DNA from 3 places in the Streptomyces sp. NPDC002276 genome. Region 2 is predicted to be linked to each of the others. Evidence: predicted binding sites of a transcription regulator. Region 2 holds the regulator's gene; each other region holds the start of a gene.

Region 1 (6,456 bases), on a different contig from region 2:
TCCCGAACTGGATGTGGCTGGACGCGGACAAGCTGGTCGCGGCGGCGCTCGCGGATCTGGCGCGCGGCAAGTCGCTGTCGATCCCCGACCCGCGCTACAAGGCGCTGATGGGCCTGGTGAAGATCACTCCGCAGGCGGTGCTCGGCGGGATCACGTCGAAGACCGGGCGGAAGTACGGGCCGCAGTGACGGCAGCCGCCCCGCCGACGGTGACGGCGACACGAAGGCCCGGCTCCCCCAGAGGGGCGCCGGGCCTTCGGTGTACTACGGGTTCACCGACCTGCGTCAGTGGGAGTGGCCGTGGCCGTGACCACCGGCGGCCGACTCCTCCTCTTCCTTCTTCTCGACGACCAGGGTCTCGGTCGTGAGAAGCAGGGAGGCGATGGAGGCGGCGTTCTCCAGGGCGGAGCGGGTGACCTTGACCGGGTCGATGACACCGGCCTTGACCAGGTCGCCGTACTCGCCGGTCGCGGCGTTGAAGCCCTGGCCGGGCTCCAGGTCGGCGACCTTGGAGGTGATGACGTAGCCCTCAAGGCCGGCGTTCTCGGCGATCCAGCGCAGCGGCTCGACGACCGCGCGGCGCACGACCGCGACACCGGTGGCCTCGTCGCCGGTCTTGCCGAGGTTGCCCTCAAGGACCTTGGAGGCGTGGACCAGAGCGGAGCCACCACCGGAGACGATGCCCTCCTCGACCGCGGCGCGGGTCGCGGAGATGGCGTCCTCCAGACGGTGCTTCTTCTCCTTCAGCTCCACCTCGGTGGCGGCGCCGACCTTGATCACGCACACGCCGCCGGCCAGCTTCGCGAGGCGCTCCTGGAGCTTCTCGCGGTCCCAGTCGGAGTCGGTGTTCTCGATCTCGGCCTTGATCTGGTTGACGCGGCCCGCGACCTCGGAGGAGTCACCGGCACCGTCGACGACGGTCGTGTCGTCCTTGGTGACGGTCACGCGGCGGGCGGAGCCCAGCACGTCCAGGCCGACCTGGTCGAGCTTGAGGCCGACCTCCTCGGCGATGACCTGACCGCCGGTGAGGGTGGCGAGGTCGCCGAGCATCGCCTTGCGGCGGTCGCCGAAGCCGGGGGCCTTGACCGCGACCGCGTTGAACGTGCCGCGGATCTTGTTCACGACCAGGGTCGACAGGGCCTCGCCCTCGACGTCCTCGGCGATGATCAGCAGCGGCTTGGAGGCGTTGGCCTGGATGACCTTCTCCAGCAGCGGCAGCAGGTCCTGGATGGAGCTGATCTTGCCCTGGTGGATGAGGATGTACGGGTCCTCAAGGACCGCTTCCATCCGCTCCTGGTCCGTCACGAAGTACGGCGACAGGTAGCCCTTGTCGAAGGCCATGCCCTCGGTGAAGTCCAGCTCCAGACCGAAGGTGTTGGACTCCTCGACGGTGATGACACCGTCCTTGCCGACCTTGTCCATCGCCTCGGCGATGAGCTCGCCGACCTGGCTGTCCTGCGCGGACAGACCGGCGACGGCCGCGATGTCGGCCTTGTCGTCGATGGGCCGCGCGGTGGCGAGCAGCTCGTCGGAGATGGCCTTGACGGCGGCGTCGATGCCCTTCTTCAGGGAGGCCGGGGAGGCGCCGGCGGCGACGTTGCGCAGGCCCTCGCGGACGAGCGCCTGGGCGAGCACGGTGGCGGTGGTGGTGCCGTCACCCGCGATGTCGTTGGTCTTGGTCGCCACCTCCTTCACCAGCTGGGCACCGAGGTTCTCGTACGGGTCGTCGAGCTCGACCTCGCGGGCGATGGTGACACCGTCGTTGGTGATGGTGGGGGCGCCGAACTTCTTGTCGATGACGACGTTGCGGCCCTTGGGGCCGATCGTCACCTTCACCGTGTCGGCAAGCTTGTTGACGCCGCGCTCAAGGGCGCGACGGGCGTCCTCGTCGAACTTCAGGATCTTCGCCATGGGAGCGGTTCAGCCCTCTCGGAAAACGTGGGTGAAACGAACCACGCCCCTGACACCCGGCTTCATAAGGTCGCGGGGGCCAGGGGCGCAGCTCACATACTGAATGTGCTTGAGGTGAAGCGAATTACTTCTCGATGACCGCGAGCACGTCGCGGGCCGAGAGGACGAGGTATTCCTCGCCGCTGTACTTCACTTCGGTGCCGCCGTACTTGCTGTACAGCACGATGTCGCCGGTCTTGACGTCGAGCGGCAGGCGCTCGCCGTTCTCGAAGCGGCCCGGGCCAACGGCCAGGACGACGCCCTCCTGGGGCTTCTCCTTGGCCGTGTCCGGGATGACCAGGCCAGAGGCCGTGGTCTGCTCGGCGTCGAGCGGCTGGACCACAATGCGGTCCTCAAGCGGCTTGATGGCAACCTTGGAGCTGGTGGTCGTCACGATCCGACCTCCCCCTTCGGAGATCTCACGGGGTTAACTGTCTGAGGTGGCGACCAGGTGGATCCGTCGTCGCGGGTGCCGGACCTGCCCGTCGCTATTGGCACTCTCCAGGGGGGAGTGCCAGGTCTGAGACTATGACCGCGATTAGCACTCGGTCAAGCGGAGTGCCAATGCCTGCGGCGCTTGACCGGATTTTTTGGTGACCGTTGGCTGTGGTTGCCGTCCCTGGGGGCTGTGCCCCCAGACCCCCCTTCGGCCTGGACGGCCTCGTCCTCAAACGCCGGACGGGCTGATGGTGCCGACCGGCGTTCGAGAGGCTCTAGTCCGCCGTGCAGCCCCAGTAGCCGATCTCCGTCGGCTCGTCGTCGCGATAGAGGATCGTGCAGCGGCCGGACCCACGGCCCGGGAAGGTCGCGGCCCCGCTGCGGAGCGCGGCGGTCCAGCGCTCACGGGTGGGTCTGCCCTCCGGTGCCCAGTCGCGCACCTCGTCCTCGGTCAGGGGGCGCAGCATGGCGACCTCGTCCCCGGACGCGGCGTCGACGAGGTCGTAGAAGTCGAGTACGGAGGACGTGCCGCCCGTCAGGATGTACTCCGCCCAGGCCTCGTCCTCGCACAGTTCGAGGATGTCCCGCCCCGGGAACCCGTGGTCGCACCTGGCCAGTTCCTGTTTCTGCGCCTGCCGGAACGCCGACTCAAGATCCTTCTGGTACGGCCCCGTCGAGGTCCACTCGTTGCCACCCATCGCAGCCCCTTTCCGTGCACCGCAGGCTAGAGGTAGTCCTCCAGGCGGCCCACCGTCAGGCCCCGCTCCTGGATCCCCCGGAGCAGTCGGGCCGTCGTGTCGGTCGGGGTGATGCGGACGATGTCGCCGGGGGCGAGGCGGTGGGCGCCTCGGGCGTAGGTGAGGGTTCCGGTGGTCGTGGAGGCGCGCCAGAGGACCAGTGCGGAGATGCCGCAGTCGCCGGCGGCCCGGCGGGTCGTCGTGTCGTACGTGCCGTCGGGGGGCCGGAGCAGCCGGGGCCGGGGGCGGGCCAAGTGGCCGCAGATCTCGGTGCGTTGGGCGTCGTAGGGCAGGCCAGTGAAGCGGGCGGGCCCCGGCGGTGTGCGGAACTCCGTTACGGGGAGGCGCAGTTCGCGGACCATGTCGGCGAAGTTCGGGTCCGGGCGGGCGCCCGCGGTGTGGTCGTAGGTCAGGAAGACGACCTTGTCGTGGGTGCGGACGTGGTCCACGACGGGTGGGAGGCCGGGGCCCGCCGAGCGGGCGGGGGGTCCGGGGGACGGTTTCGGGGCGGGGGTCAGAGGGGCCGTCAAACCCCAGTGGCGGTACGGCTGTTCGGGGGCCGGGCCGTGCGGGTGCACGCGCTGGGCGGCCTTCTTGCCGAGCCGTTCGATGGGGTCGACGGACTGGGCGCAGCCGGTGAGGAGGGTGGCCGCCAGGGCGACGGCCACCGGTACCCGGACCCTCACAGGTAGTCCTCAAGGCGGGCCACCGCGTAGCCCTCGGCCGTGACCTTGCCGAGGAAGCGGCGCATGTCGTCGACCATCGTGCCCTTCCAGTCCGCACGGCCCCGGAAGTGGGTCAGCACGATGTCGCCGGGGTGCAGTTGCTGGTCGTCCTCGCGGTACTCCCAGTGGTCGACGAAGACCTCCTCGTCCCAGATCGGGGCGTACTTGATGCCGCAGGACTTCGCGGCGACGAGGGTGTCGTGGTTGTAGTTCCCGTACGGCGGCCGGAAGACGGTCGGGGCCTTGCCGAACTGCTTCTTCACGATGTCCTGCATGCCGCAGATCTCGCGCTTCTGCTCGGCGTAGGACAGGCCCGGCAGGTAGGGGTGCGTGAGGGTGTGGTTGTTGATCGTGTGGCCCTGGGCCTGCATCTTCCTGAAGTAGCCGTAGTCGTCCTTGACCAGGTAGTTGCTGAGGAAGGCCGTGTACGGGATCTTCAGCTCGTCCATCATCCGCAGGAACGCGGGGTCCTTGTTCTCGCCGTCGTCGATCGTGAGGAAGACGATCTTCTGCTTGGTGGGGATCGTCGTGAAGACCGGCGGGAGGTTCAGCTCCTCCTGGTCGTCCACCTCGAAGCCCTTGCGCGCGGTGATCTCCGGCTTGTGCGCGGGGGCCGACGGGGCCTGGAGCGGCACCTTCGCCAACCCCCAGCGCTTCGCGGCGGCGACCCGGGCGGCGTAGGCGGCACGCAGCCTGGTGGCGTAGGAGTCGAGCGCGCGGGCCGGGGGCGCGTGCAGGGGCTGCGCGCCGTGCGCGGGAGGCGCCGGGTGCGCCGGGTGCGCGGTCGTTCCGGAGCCGGACTGGCCGCAGCCGGAGGCGAGTGCGGCGAGCGCGAGGGCGGCCAGCGCGCCACGGACGCCCGGCTTCCACCCTCGACGCCCCCGACTGCCCCGGCGACTCCCTCGGCCCTCCATGCGTTCACACGTCCGATTGATGTCATTTTGTACGACTACTCGCATGGGGTCGGATCTTTTCAGGCCCCGGCCCCGATCCCGTGCCGACACCGCCAACACACCGCCACCGGAGGCGCACCGTCCACCGACTGGCCCACAATGTCCCGGTGAACGACCCCCATGCCCCCGCATACGACCCCGTACTCGCCTTCGCCGCCCTGCTCACCCCCGAGGGCCGCGCCCTCCTCGACGAGGTCCGCGGCACCGACCCGGCCAAGGAACTCGCCGTCGCGACCCGGCTGCGCCGCGAGCACCCCGCCGACCTCGTCTCGGCGGCCCTCGGCCAGGCCAGGCTGCGGCAACGGGCGGCGGCGGCGAAGTTCACGCCCGAGGACGCCGACAGGATGTTCTTCACCCCGAACGGCTTCGAACAGTCCACCCGGTCCACCGTCGCCACCTACCGCGCCGGGCGACTGCGCGAACTGGGCGTGACCTCCGTCGCCGACCTGTGCTGCGGAATCGGCGGCGACGCGATCGCGCTGGCCCGGGCCGGGGTGCGCGTGCTGGCCGTGGACCGCGATCCCCTGACGGTCGCGGTGGCCCGCGCGAACGCCGCGGCACTGGGCCTCGCCGACCTCATCGAGGTGCGCGAGGCGGATGTCACGAACGTCGACACGTCCGCGTACGACGCCGTGTTCGTCGACCCCGCGCGACGCGGCGGCCGGGGCCGCATCTTCGACCCCGAGGCGTACTCACCCCCGCTCTCCTGGGCCGTCGCCGCCGCTACGACGGCCCCGCTCGCCGCGCTGAAGATCGCGCCCGGCGTCCCGCACGAGGCGATCCCGGAGACGGCCGAGGCGGAGTGGATCTCGGACGGCGGCGATGTGAAGGAGGCGGTGCTGTGGTTCGGGGCGGGGGTGCGGCCGGGTGCCGTACGGGCAACTCTCCTCCCCGGCCCGCGAGTTCTGCACGGACGCGGACTGCCCGACCCCGAAGTCCGTTCCGTTGGACGGTACTTGTACGAGCCCGACGGCGCCGTCATCCGCGCCCACCTCGTCGCCGAGGTCGCGGAGGAGGTCGGGGGCGGACTCGTCGACGAGACCATCGCCTACATCACCGCCGATGACCTACGGCCGACCCCGCACGCCTCCGCCTACGAGATCACCGACCAACTCCCCTTCGGCGTCAAGAAGTTGAAGGCACTGCTGCGGGAGCGGGAGGTGGGCGTACTCACCGTGAAGAAACGGGGATCGGCCGTCGAACCGGAGGAACTGCGCCGGAAGGTGAAGCCTCAGGGGCCCAACTCGGCGACGGTGTTCCTGACTCGGGTGGCGGGGGCACCGGCGATGTTGATCGGACGGCCGGTCATGGAGAAATAAATCGGTGGGTTGACGCGAGGGAACCTGCCACGCTCATCGGATGGGTGCACTGGACGCAGTGGCGGGCAGGGTCGCCGGCGGGGCCACGGTGACGTTCCGACCCAGCGGCTCCTCGATGGTCCCGCTGATACGCAGTCGCCAGCGGGTGGTCGTCGCTCCGGTCGACCCGTCGAAGGTGACGGTCGGAGACATCGTCCTCGCCCGTGTCGCCGGGACGGTCTACCTGCACCTGGTGTCGTCCGTGGACCTGGCCAGGAAGCGGGTGCAGATCAGCAACAACCGTGGCCGCGTCAACGGCTGGACCGGCCACGACCGCGTCTTCGGCATCTGTGTGG
Region 2 (6,456 bases):
CGAGGGTGAAGGTACCGGCCCGGCGCAGCGAGTCCAGCACCTCACGGGTGGGGACGCCGAAGTGGAAGGAGGCGAAGGACACCGGGTTGTCGAGCAGTACGGACAGCTTCGCGTCGTAGCCGTCCTCGCGGCCGCTGTCCGGGTCGCCGAGTTCCGTGTCGTACCAGGTGGCCTCGCCGGCCAGCTGATGGGCGTAGACGTCGACGGCCGCCTTGTCCGCGTACTCGGGCTGCGGCATGAAGAGGTTCACGCCGAAGGGGCGGGACGTCAGGCTCCGCAGCTGCTTGATCTCCTGGTACATGCCGTCGGCGGTCTTGTACCCGGCGGCGAGGAATCCCAGCCCGCCGGCCTCGGACACGGCCGCGGCGAGCTGCGGGACGGAGACACCGCCCGCCATCGGGGCCTGCACGATCGGATGAGGGAAGAGATCGGTCAGCGCGGAGGACATGACGGCATGTTGTCACGTCCTCCGAACAAGTCCGAATCCGGCCATCCGCCCGGCATAGGACAGACGCATGCCCGCTACGGGGCACGCTTTCCCCTCGGGCGGAGGCCGGTTCGACGACCGTTCGACGATCGGTTCAGCGACCGTTGAACGCGTCCTTCAGGCGGGAGAACAGGCCCTGCTGCCCGGGCTGGAACGTCCCCATGGGGCGCTCCTCGCCGCGCAGTTTCGCCAGTTCCCTCAGCAGGCGTTCCTGCTCCACGTCGAGCTTGGTCGGGGTGGTGACCTCGACGTGCACGATGAGGTCGCCCCGGCCGCCGCCACGCAGATGCGTGATGCCTCTGGTGTGCAGCGGGATCGACTGGCCGGACTGGGTGCCCGGTCGGATGTCGACCTCCTCCATGCCGTCCAGCGTCTCCAACGGCACCTTCGTGCCGAGGGACGCGGCTGTCATGGGGAGGGTGACCGTGCAGTGCAGGTCGTCGCCGCGGCGCTGGAACATCGCGTGCGGCAGCTCGTGGATCTCGACGTACAGGTCACCGGCGGGGCCGCCGCCGGGGCCGACCTCGCCCTCGCCCGCGAGCTGGATCCGCGTGCCGTTGTCCACACCGGCCGGGATCTTCACCGTGAGGGTGCGCCGCGAGCGGACGCGGCCGTCACCGGCGCACTCCGGGCACGGCGTCGGCACGACGGTGCCGAAGCCCTGGCACTGCGGGCAGGGGCGGGACGTCATGACCTGGCCCAGGAAGGACCGGGTCACCTGCGAGACCTCACCGCGACCGCGACACATGTCGCAGGTCTGCGCGGAGGTGCCGGGGGCCGCTCCCTCGCCGTTGCAGGTGTTGCAGACGACGGCCGTGTCGACCTGGATGTCCTTCGTGGTGCCGAAGGCCGCCTCGTCCAGCTCGATCTCCAGCCGGATCATGGCGTCCTGGCCCCGGCGGGTGCGCGAGCGCGGTCCGCGCTGCGACGCCGTACCGAAGAACGCGTCCATGATGTCCGAGAAGTTCCCGAAGCCGCCCGCGCCGAAGCCCGCGCCCGCGCCGCCCGCCTGCGAGAGGGGGTCACCGCCGAGGTCGTAGACCTGCTTCTTCTGCGGGTCCGAGAGCACCTCGTAGGCGGCGTTGATCTCCTTGAACCGCTCCTGGGTCTTCGGGTCCGGATTCACGTCCGGGTGCAGCTCGCGCGCGAGCCGGCGGAAGGCCTTCTTGATCTCATCCTGCGACGCGTCGCGACGCACGCCGAGAACGGCGTAGTAGTCCGTGGCCACTTAGGACTCCGCCAGGATCTGTCCGACGTACCGTGCCACTGCGCGTACCGCTCCCATCGTTCCCGGGTAATCCATGCGGGTCGGTCCGACCACGCCGAGCTTGGCGACTGCCTCGCCGCCCGAACCGTAGCCGACCGACACCACGGAAGTGGAGTTGAGTCCCTCGTAGGCGTTCTCGTGACCGATCCGTACGGTCATGCCCGAATCCCCCGCCTCACCAAGCAACTTGAGGAGGACGACCTGCTCCTCCAGGGCTTCCAGGATGGGGCGGATGGTGAGGGGAAAGTCATGTCCGAAGCGGGTGAGATTGGCGGTGCCGCCGATCATCAGCCGCTCCTCGGTCTCCTCGACGAGGGTCTCCAGGAGGGTGGAGAGCACCGTCGCGACCGTGCCGCGGTCCTCGTTCTCGAAGGCGTCCGGCAGGTCCTGCACGAGTTGCGGCACGTCCGCGAAGCGGCGGGCCGCGATCCGGCTGTTGAGCCGCGCGCGTAGATCCGCGAGCGAGGACTCCCCGAAGGGGGCCGGGCAGTCCACCATGCGCTGCTCGACCCGCCCGGTGTCGGTGATCAGCACGAGCATCACGCGCGCGGGAGCCAGCGACAGCAGCTCCACGTGCCGGACGGTCGAGCGGGTCAGCGAGGGGTACTGCACGACGGCGACCTGCCGGGTGAGCTGCGCGAGCAGCCGTACCGTACGGCCGACGACGTCGTCGAGGTCGACCGCGCCGTCGAGGAAGTTCTGGATCGCCTTGCGCTCGGGGCCGGTCATCGGCTTGACGCCGGCGAGCTTGTCGACGAAGAGGCGATAGCCCTTGTCCGTGGGAATGCGCCCGGCGCTGGTGTGCGGCTGGGCGATGTAGCCCTCGTCCTCCAGGGCGGCCATGTCGTTGCGCACGGTCGCCGGGGAGACGCCGAGGCTGTGCCGCTCGGTGAGCGCCTTGGACCCGACCGGCTCCTCGGTGCCGACGTAGTCCTGGACGATGGCGCGCAGCACCTGAAGCCTGCGTTCGCTGAGCATCGCGCACACCTCCAGTTCTGGTCGCCGTTTTGTTGCCGGGCTGCCCTTTCCTGGCACTCTGTGCGCGTGAGTGCCAGCGTTCCCCGGCCCAGTGTACGGCCGTGAGGTACACCCCGGGCAAGGCCGGTCCCGCGATGTCAATCCCTGGTGCCCTCACCGTTAGCGTCGCCGTATGACGGTGACTTGGGAAGAGGCGGGGTGGGAGCGGCTGGCCGCCGGGGTGGGCCGGTGCCGGCTGCCTGGCTGGGACTGCACGGTCGGACTGGTCGTCGGAGGCGGCTCGGCGCTCATGATCGACGCCGGGTCGAGTGTGGCGGAGGGCGCGCGGTTGCGTACGGCGGCGCAGGCGCTCGCCGGGGGCCGTGTGACCCATCTCGCGCTCACCCACGCCCATTTCGACCATGTCTTCGGGGCGGCGGTCTTTGCCGGGGCGACGGTTCTCGCGGCCGGGGGCCTGAGCGAGGTGTTCGAGGGCGGCGGTGAGGAGTTGCGGGCCGACGCGGTGCGCAACGGTCTGGATCCGCGGGCGGCGGAGAACGCGGCGGACACCCTCGTGTGCCCCAGTGAATACGTGTGGGGCACCGAGGTGCTCGACCTGGACGGCGGCCCGGAGGTCCGGCTCGTGGCGACCCGCGGACACACCGCCCACGATCTCGCGGTCCTCGTCCTCGGCTCCCCGGCGGTCGTGTTCTGCGGCGATCTGGTCGAGGAGTCCGGCGCACCGCAGGCGGGCCCGGACGCCGTACCGGCGCACTGGCCGGCCGCGCTCGACAGGCTCCTCTCCCTCGGCGGCGAGGACGCGCTGTACGTGCCCGGTCACGGAGCGGTGGTGGACGCGGGGTTCGTGCGGGCCCAACGGGACGCGTTGGCAACCCGTTTCGGCGTGTCGTGAAACCGGGCGGGCCGGTTCTCCTATCGTCATCCGAATGCGCCAGTACTCCGCCGACCTGACCCCGCCGTGGAAGAAGCCGAAGCCAGTACCCGAGGTCGCCGCGGAGGCGGGCCTGGTGGTCGAGGAGCCCGGCACCGGTTTCTGCGGCGCGGTGATCCGCTGCGAGGCCGGCACGGTCACCCTGGAGGACCGCTTCGGCAAGCACCGGGTGTTCCCCCTGGAACCGCGCGGCTTCCTCCTGGAGGGCCGCGTGGTGACCCTGGTGAAACCGGTGTCGAGTCCGCTACGGCCCACTCGTACGGCGTCCGGTTCGGTCGCCGTTCCCGGTGCACGCGCGCGCGTGGCCCGCGCCGGGCGGATCTACGTCGAGGGGCGGCACGACGCGGAACTGGTCGAGCGGGTGTGGGGCGACGACCTGCGCATCGAGGGCGTGGTGGTCGAGTACCTGGAGGGCGTCGACGACCTGCCGGCCGTCGTGGACGAGTTCGCTCCGGGCCCGGACGCGCGGTTGGGCATCCTGGTGGACCACTTGGTGCCGGGCACCAAGGAGTGGCGCATCGCCCAGTCGGTCACCAGCGAGCACGCGCTCGTCGTCGGCCACCCCTACATCGACATCTGGGAGGCCGTGAAACCGTCCTCCGTGGGCATCGCCGCGTGGCCCAGGATCCCGCACGGGCAGGACTGGAAGACGGGGGTGTGCCGGTCCCTGGGTTGGCCGGAAAACACCGGTGCGGTGTGGCAGGCGATTCTGGCCAAGGTGGGGTCGTACAAGGATCTTGAGCCGGAACTGCTGGGGCGGGTGGAGGAGTTGATCGACTTCGTCACGGATAGCGGTGAGGTCTGACGTCGGGGAACGTTCCGAACTCGCTGGTGTCCAGTTCGAGTCCCAGAACCTCAAGCGGGACCGGATTGCCGAACTTGATGATCTCCTGGCTGAGGTAGTCGGCATCCTCACCCTGGCCTGCGGGCTTCGTGAGCAGGACGCATTGCGCCATGATCGGATCGAGAATCAGATACGCAGGGACCTTACCCGCCGCGTAAATGGACCTCTTGACCAAGTAATCCTGATGAACGCTGGACTTGGAGACGACCTCGACAACCATGGTGACCAGCTGGGAGGGCAGAAGATGACCCGAAGCAGGCAGCACATCAGGGGCCACCACGACCAGATCCGGGATGGGCACACTCTCCTCGCCGACGATGTCGACATCCTGGGTCTGGATGGGATACCAGCGATCCATGGGGATCTGCCGCTGTGTGTGCAGCACGACCAGGTTGTGCACCAGATCTGGGCTGGCCATCATCACAATTACCCCCCGGAGGAGCTCAGCCTTGACGCCCTCAGGAGGCTCGAACTTGTCGAGGTAATGGGCCAATCCGCGCTCGTCCACAACGGTCATCTCCATGACCTCCCATCCGCCGCGTCCTTTTGGCGGCAGCCTACGAACCAGGTTAGGGACCGAACCCGCGTTCCGCACTGATTCACTCCCCCGAGTGATCAGTCCACCAGGTCCCGTACCACCGCGTCCGCCAGCAGCCGCCCCCGCAACGTGAGCACGGCACGCCCCTCGTCGTAGGGCCGCTGCTGCAACAGTCCGTCGGTGAGGGCACGGCGGGACGCCTTGAGGCCGTCCTCGTGGAGGAGGTCCAGCGGCGCGCCCTCCCGGAGTCGTAGCTCCAGCAGGATCCGCTCCACCCGGCGGTCCTCCGCCGTGAGGATCTCCCGGCCCGCGCCCGGGGAGCGCCCGGCGGCGAGGGCGCCCGCGTACGCGCCGGGGTGCTTCACGTTCCACCAGCGGACGCCGCCGACGTGGGAGTGCGCTCCGGGGCCCGCGCCCCACCAGTCGGCGCCGCGCCAGTAGAGCTCGTTGTGCAGACAACGGCCGGAATTCGACGTCGCCCAGTTCGAGACCTCGTACCAGTCGAAACCCGCCGCCGACATCACCTCGTCGGCGATGAGGTACCGGTCGGCGTGGACGTCGTCGTCCGTCATCGGGACCTCGCCGCGGCGGATGCGGCGGGCCAGCTGGGTGCCCTCCTCGACGATCAGGGCGTAGGCGCTGATGTGGTCGGGGCCCGCGCCGAGGGCCGCGTCGAGGGAGGCGCGCCAGTCGTCGTCGCTCTCGCCCGGGGTCCCGTAGATCAGGTCGAGGTTGACGTGGTCGAAGCCGGCCGCGCGGGCCTCGGACACGCAGGCCTCGGGGCGGCCGGGGGTGTGGGTGCGGTCCAGCACCTTCAGTACGTGCTGTTTCGCGCTCTGCATGCCGAAGGAGACGCGGTTGAAGCCGCCGTCGCGGAGGGCCGCGAGGTAGGCGGGGTCCACCGACTCCGGGTTGGCCTCCGTGGTGATCTCCGCGTCCGGGGCGAGACCGAACTCGTCCCTGATCGCGCCCAGCATCCGGACGAGATCGCCCGCCGCGAGCAGCGTGGGGGTGCCGCCGCCGACGAAGACCGTGCGGACCGGGCGCGGGTCGTCGCCGAGGACCTTGCGGGCCAGGCGGACCTCGTCGATCAGGGTGTCCGCGTAGTTGTCGCGGGAGGCCAACACTCCGCCCGTGCCGCGCAGCTCGGTCGCCGTGTAGGTGTTGAAGTCGCAGTAGCCGCAGCGGGTCGCGCAGTACGGGACGTGCAGATAGAACCCGAGGGGGCGGTCTACGGCCCCGGCGAGCGCCTGCGCGGGCAGGGCGCCGTCGTCGGGGACGGGATCGCCGTCGGGGAGTGCGGAAGGCATGTCCTCCATTGTCCCGTACGCGGGCGGACTACTCGGCCTGGAGCACCAGCAGCGCCATGTCGTCCTCCGGCGGACGCCCCCCGAACTCGTGCACCAACCGC
Region 3 (6,456 bases), on a different contig from region 2:
CAGCGAGTCGAGCGTGATGAACCGATACCCGCCCACGTCACTCACGGCCGCGCACGCGAACTCCACGGGAAACACGGCGGACACGACCCGATCGGTGCCGTCCGCCGCCAGGTGCCCGCTCCCCAACACCTTGCCGAACGCCTCGCGTTCGTCGTGGTTCCCGGTCGTGTAGAAGACCGGCACTCCACCCATCGACCGCGCGAAGCCGCCCACCAGCTCCCGTACGGCCGAATACGCCTCCACCGCACCGTCGTTGGCGAGGTCCCCGGTGACGACGATCGCGTCCACACCGCGCTGGTGACGGAGTTCGGCGAGCATCAGCCGCAGCGAGTCGGTCGCGTTGACGCCGTTCCGGTTGGGGGCGTCGGTGCGCTCCAGGTGGGTGTCGGACAGATGGAGAATCCTCATGTTCCGGCACGCTAGCCCGAGCTGGAACCCTTACCAAGAGCCACGGCAGAGCGGAGAAGACATCGTGGGGTTCCCGAGAGACCCGGACACCGGCGCCATGTGGGCCGTACTGCTGGTGGCGGCAGGCCTGCCCACACTCCTGTACGCGGCCATCGCCCGGTTCACCGGACACGGGCGCAAAGGCGGCCCGGTCTGGCGTCCGTTGGACGACCGCCTCAACCTGGTCTGCGCCCTCCTCGCCGTCGTCGGCCACGCGGGCGCCTCGGTCGTGATCGAGAGCTGGGGGGACGTGTTCGGATTCACCCCGAGCGCGGTCATGAGCGGCAGCTTCTCCAGCGCCCTCGCCTACACCGCCGGCGGCGACCAGAAGGGCCGCGCCCTCCGCCCCATGCTCCTACTGCTGGCGCCGTACTCGATAGCCCTCGGCTTCTTCGCCCGCATCGCAGGCTGAGCGGCTGGCGAAATCAGCCCGTTGGGGGTCCCCCCTCTGGGGGAGTTTGAGGACGAGGCCCCTTCAGGGCCGATGGGGGTCTGGGGGCGCAGCCCCCAGTGACGGGACGGGAAGGGGCGGCGGGGGCGAAAAACCCTCAGCCGCACCCCCACCGACCGCACAACAAAACCCCAGCTCAACTCAGCTCAGCTCAGCGAGCGCAGCGCCGCCGCATCGTAAGGCGCCAACTCCTCCACCCGCCCCGCGAGAACCTTCGCCGCCCACTCCGGATCCTGAAGCAGCGCCCGCCCCACCGCGACCATGTCGAACTCGTCGCGCTCAAGGCTGTCGAGCAGATCGTCGATCCCCTTGACCGGCGCGCCCTCCCCACGGAACCCCTTGAGGAAGTCCCCGTCGAGGCCGACCGACCCAACCGTGATGGTCGGCTTGCCGGTGAGCTTCTTCGTCCAGCCCGCAAGGTTGAGTTCGGACCCGGTCTCCTCGAACTCGGGGAGCCAGTAACGGCGGGTGGACGCGTGGAAGACGTCGACACCGGCCGCGGCGATCGGCGTGAGGATCGCCTCCAGCTCCTCCGGAGTCTCGGCGAGCCGCGCACCGTAGACGTCCTGCTTCCACTGCGAGTAGCGGAAGATGATCGGGAACTCCGGCGAGACCGTCTCCCGTACGGCGGCCACGATCTCCGCCGCGAACTTGGTGCGGGCGACCGCGTCACCGCCGTAGGCGTCCGTACGGCGGTTGGTGCCCGCGTACAGGAACTGGTCGAGGAGATAGCCGTGCGCGCCGTGCAGTTCGACGCCGTCGAAGCCGATGCGCTCGGCGGCGGCCGCGGCCTCGGCGAAGGCGCCGATGACGTCGTCCAGGTCCCGCTGCGTCATGGCCGTACCGGTGACCTCGTCGCTGCCGATGCGCAGCCCGGACGGGCCGACCGCGGGGGCGTCGGCGTACGGCGGCTGGCCCTGCTCGCGGACCATGCCGATGTGCCACAGCTGCGGCACGATCGTGCCGCCCGCCGCGTGCACGCCCTCGGCGACCTTCGCCCAGCCCGCGAGCTGCTCCTCGCCGTGGAAGCGCGGGACGCGGTCGCTCTGCCCGGCCGAGTCGTGGCCGACGTACGTGCCCTCGGTGACGATGAGACCGACGCCCGCGGCGGCCCGGCGGGAGTAGTACCCGACCACGTCCTCACCGGGAATGCCGCCCGGCGAGAACTGCCGGGTCATCGGCGCCATCACGATCCGGTTCGGGACGGTCAGGCCGTTGAGGACGATCGGGCGGGCGAGCACTTCGGCCGCTCGGGAGGCGGGGGCGGTCGTAGACACGTGTGGGGGCTCCTCGGACTACAAGGCACTGGGTACCGGACGGTATGTGCGTATGCATCGATCATGCGTCAACGACAACCCCCGAGCCAAGCCCGTCATTCCACCCGCCGCACCCGACAGCCTGTGATCCCGGACACGCCCGAGGGCGGTACCCCCCGCCAGAAGCAGGAAGTACCGCCCTCGGTAAGACCGTTGATCAACCGGGAGGGGTCGATCAGAAGTCCATGTCACCGCCCGGCATGCCGCCGCCGGCCGGCGCGGACGCCTTCTCCGGCTTGTCGGCGATGACGGCCTCGGTGGTGAGGAAGAGCGCGGCGATGGAGGCCGCGTTCTGCAGCGCGGAGCGCGTGACCTTCGCCGGGTCGATGATGCCCTCGGCGATGAGGTCCACGTACTCGCCGGTCGCGGCGTTGAGGCCGTGACCCGGGGTGAGGTTGCGGACCTTCTCCACCACGACGCCGCCCTCAAGGCCGGCGTTGACGGCGATCTGCTTCAGCGGGGCCTCAAGGGCCAGCTTCACGATCGCGGCACCGGTGGCCTCGTCGCCTTCGAGCTCCAGCTTCTCGAAGACGTGACCCGCCTGGATGAGCGCGACGCCGCCACCGGCGACGATGCCCTCCTCGACGGCCGCCTTCGCGTTGCGAACGGCGTCCTCGATGCGGTGCTTGCGCTCCTTCAGCTCGACCTCGGTGGCCGCGCCCGCCTTGATGACGGCGACGCCACCCGCGAGCTTGGCCAGGCGCTCCTGGAGCTTCTCGCGGTCGTAGTCCGAGTCGCTGTTCTCGATCTCGGCGCGGATCTGGTTGACCCGGCCGGCGACCTGGTCGGCGGAGCCGGAGCCGTCGACGATGGTGGTCTCGTCCTTGGTGATGACGACCTTGCGGGCGCGGCCGAGGAGGTCCACGGTCGCGTTCTCCAGCTTGAGGCCGACCTCCTCGGAGATGACCTCGCCGCCCGTGAGGATCGCGATGTCGCCGAGCATGGCCTTGCGGCGGTCGCCGAAGCCCGGAGCCTTGACGGCGACGGACTTGAAGGTGCCGCGGATCTTGTTGACGACCAGCGTGGACAGGGCCTCGCCCTCGACGTCCTCGGCGATGATCAGCAGCGGCTTGCCCGACTGCATGACCTTCTCCAGGAGCGGGAGCAGGTCCTTGACGTTGGCGATCTTGGAGTTGGCGATCAGGATGTACGGGTCGTCGAGGACGGCCTCCATACGCTCCATGTCGGTCGCGAAGTACGCCGAGATGTAGCCCTTGTCGAAGCGCATGCCCTCGGTGAGCTCCAGCTCAAGACCGAAGGTCTGCGACTCCTCGACGGTGATGACGCCTTCCTTGCCGACCTTGTCCATCGCCTCGGCGATGAGCTCGCCGATCTGGGTGTCGGCGGCGGAGATGGAGGCCGTAGAAGCGATCTGCTCCTTGGTCTCCACGTCCTTGGCCTGCTCAAGGAGGGCACCGGAGACAGCCTCGACGGCCTTCTCGATACCGCGCTTGAGGGCCATCGGGTTGGCGCCCGCGGCTACGTTGCGGAGGCCTTCCTTGACGAGGGCCTGGGCGAGCACGGTCGCGGTGGTCGTACCGTCACCGGCGACGTCGTCCGTCTTCTTGGCGACTTCCTTGACCAGCTCGGCGCCGATCTTCTCGTACGGGTCCTCCAGCTCGATCTCCTTGGCGATGGAGACACCATCGTTGGTGATCGTGGGGGCGCCCCACTTCTTCTCAAGGACGACGTTGCGGCCCTTGGGGCCGAGGGTGACCTTGACGGCGTCGGCGAGCTGGTTCATGCCGCGCTCAAGGCCTCGCCGCGCCTCCTCGTCGAACGCGATGATCTTGGCCATGTGAAGTGGTCCTCCCGGACTGGGGTGGATTGCTCCGGACCGCGCTGGCGCCCGCGACGGACGGCTCGCCTGCCCTGTAGCTCCTTGCGCCACCTGGCCTGCGGGCCTCACCGACCCGATCCTTCGTTATCACTCTCACCTTCAGAGTGCTAACGCCAATGATTAGCACTCGGCATGGTCGAGTGCAAGCGGCTCCCGCGGACTGACCGGTACCCGGACGGTGGCTCCGGGCATGCCGAAGGGCCCGTACCCCAGGAGGTGACCCCCCAGGAGTACGAGCCCTTCGGTGAGGAACGAAGAACGTCGCTGCTGTTCGTCGGCGCGTGCTTCAGCTGGTCGCGAGCCGGACCATGTCCGCCTGCGGCCCCTTCTGACCCTGCGAGATCTCGAAATCGACCCGCTGACCCTCTTCCAGGGTGCGGTAGCCGTCCATTTGAATCGCGCTGTAGTGGACGAAAACATCCGCACCACCGTCGACCGCGATGAAGCCGTACCCCTTCTCCGCGTTGAACCATTTGACGGTGCCCTGAGCCATGCCTAACTCCCCTATTACTGGCCCTTGCACGGATCCACACTTCGCGGATCCGGGTCAGACCTCACCCCCCACAGGATTGGGGGCGTGCGCCGGAACGCGTCGACCGCGGCCGAATGTATCCGTCCAACTGCCGTCTGCAACAGGTCAATCCGACGAGAATTCCGGGCAGGACCGGTCGGGAATTTACGGAGAATTCGCCCGACTTCAGGGCAAGTCGGGCCGGATAAAGGGCACATAAGGCGCAAAATACCTGCACACTTTGGCTACTTCTCATCGCACGCGGAGCCGGTACTCATATGCGTTCGGCATGCCGAGTGGAGCGCGTTCCCCAACTGTACCCCGCTCAACCATAGAGAATTGCCCCCTCCGCTTCTCTCGCGGAGGGGGCAATTCGATGAACTCTCGGTAATCGGCATTACCTAGGGTAACGATCAGCCTCCGGCGACGGCCGGGATGATCGAGACGCCGGCGCCGTCCGGAGTCGCCGTCTCCAGCCCCTGCTCGAACCGCACGTCGTCGTCGTTGACGTACACGTTGACGAACCGACGCAGCTTCCCCTGGTCGTCGAGGACCCGGGCGGAGATCCCCGTGTGGTTCTTCTCCAGGTCGCTGATGACCTCGGCGAGGGTGGTGCCTTCGGCGGTCACTTCGGCCTGCCCGCCGGTGTAGGTGCGCAGGATGGTGGGGATGCGGACGGAAACGCTCATGCTCAGGACCTCCGGTCAGGTACGGCTTTGTCTTTTGGGGGCGCGGGCCGTCAGGACGCGAGCCCGGCTTCCCTGAACGACTCAAGGCTCGGGCGGATCGTCGCGGTCAGCCCGGTACCGGCAACCGCGTCCAGCGTCTTCAGACCGTCACCCGTGTTCAGCACGACAGTCGTCAGCGTCGGGTCCAGCAGACCGTTCTCGATCAGCTTCCTCGTCACGCCGACGGTCACCCCGCCCGCGGTCTCCGCGAAGATCCCCTCGGTCCGCGCCAGCAGCTTGATCGCGTCCACACACTGCTCGTCGGTGACGTCCTCCACCGCACCGCCCGTGCGACGCGCGATGTCGAGGACGTACGGCCCGTCCGCCGGGTTGCCGATGGCCAGGGACTTGGCGATGGTGTTCGGCTTCTGGGGGCGGACCACGTCGTGCCCGGCCTTGTAGGCCACGGACACCGGCGAGCAGCCCTCCGCCTGCGCGCCGAAGATCTTGTACGGCTTGTCCTCGACGAGACCGAGCTTGATCAGCTCCTGGAGACCCTTGTCGATCTTCGTGAGCTGCGAGCCGGAGGCGATCGGCACGACCAGCTGGTCCGGGAGCCGCCAGCCGAGCTGCTCGCAGATCTCGTACGCCAGGGTCTTGGAGCCCTCCGCGTAGTACGGCCGCAGGTTGACGTTGACGAAGCCCCAGCCCTCGCCGGCCGGGTCGCCGATCAGCTCGGAGCAGAAGCGGTTCACGTCGTCGTAGTTGCCCTCGATGCCGACCAGCTCGCCGCCGTAGACCGCGGCCATGACGACCTTGCCCTGCTCCAGGTCGTGCGGGATGAACACGCAGGAGCGGAAGCCGGCCCGGGCCGCGGCGGCGCCGACCGCGCCCGCGAGGTTGCCGGTGGAGGAGCAGGAGAGGGTGGTGAAGTCGAAGGCGCGCGCCGCCTCGATGGCCTGCGCCACGACCCGGTCCTTGAAGGAGTGCGTCGGGTTGCCGGAGTCGTCCTTCACGAACAACTTGCCCGCGTCCACGCCGAGTTCGCGGGCGAGGTTGTCGGCCTGGACGAGCTTGGTCCAGCCGGGGTTGATGTTCGGCTTGGTCGCCACGTCCGCGGGGACGGGCAGCAGGGGCGCGTAACGCCAGATGTTCGCGGGGCCCGCTTCGATCCGCTTGCGAAGCTCTTCGGTGTCGTAGGCCGAGAAGTCGTAGGCGATCTC

What was found. Region 2 encodes HrcA, which represses chaperone genes, less so after heat shock. Its sites were predicted from a motif close to TTNGCACTCNGNNNNNCNGAGTGCNAA; they were not measured.
Region 1: a site for HrcA is predicted at 2,488-2,514, ahead of groES (co-chaperone GroES). Genes of this name have one in related genera too.
Region 3: a site for HrcA is predicted at 4,175-4,201, ahead of groL (chaperonin GroEL). Genes of this name have one in related genera too.

The regions. Positions count from the first base shown of each region.
Region 1 is NZ_JBSFCQ010000002.1:96,620-103,075, reverse strand. Features, by position in the region: gene ACWIHT_RS05600 (SDR family NAD(P)-dependent oxidoreductase) at 1-188, shown strand, start outside; gene groL (chaperonin GroEL) at 285-1,910, opposite strand; gene groES (co-chaperone GroES) at 2,035-2,343, opposite strand; gene ACWIHT_RS05585 (hypothetical protein) at 2,663-3,085, opposite strand; gene ACWIHT_RS05580 (hypothetical protein) at 3,112-3,810, opposite strand; gene ACWIHT_RS05575 (polysaccharide deacetylase family protein) at 3,807-4,763, opposite strand; gene ACWIHT_RS05570 (class I SAM-dependent methyltransferase) at 4,910-6,121, shown strand; gene ACWIHT_RS05565 (S26 family signal peptidase) at 6,162-6,456, shown strand, end outside.
Region 2 is NZ_JBSFCQ010000020.1:135,116-141,571, forward strand. Features, by position in the region: gene ACWIHT_RS38505 (nitronate monooxygenase) at 1-448, opposite strand, end outside; gene dnaJ (molecular chaperone DnaJ) at 582-1,715, opposite strand; gene hrcA (heat-inducible transcriptional repressor HrcA) at 1,716-2,732, opposite strand; gene ACWIHT_RS38520 (MBL fold metallo-hydrolase) at 2,905-3,624, shown strand; gene ACWIHT_RS38525 (DUF3097 domain-containing protein) at 3,659-4,468, shown strand; gene ACWIHT_RS38530 (Uma2 family endonuclease) at 4,446-5,024, opposite strand; gene hemW (radical SAM family heme chaperone HemW) at 5,123-6,355, opposite strand; gene ACWIHT_RS38540 (hypothetical protein) at 6,384-6,456, opposite strand, start outside.
Region 3 is NZ_JBSFCQ010000032.1:33,777-40,232, forward strand. Features, by position in the region: gene ACWIHT_RS44355 (metallophosphoesterase) at 1-408, opposite strand, end outside; gene ACWIHT_RS44360 (hypothetical protein) at 473-859, shown strand; gene ACWIHT_RS44365 (NADH:flavin oxidoreductase) at 1,045-2,175, opposite strand; gene groL (chaperonin GroEL) at 2,390-4,012, opposite strand; gene ACWIHT_RS44375 (cold-shock protein) at 4,341-4,547, opposite strand; gene ACWIHT_RS44380 (MoaD/ThiS family protein) at 4,979-5,254, opposite strand; gene thrC (threonine synthase) at 5,305-6,456, opposite strand, start outside.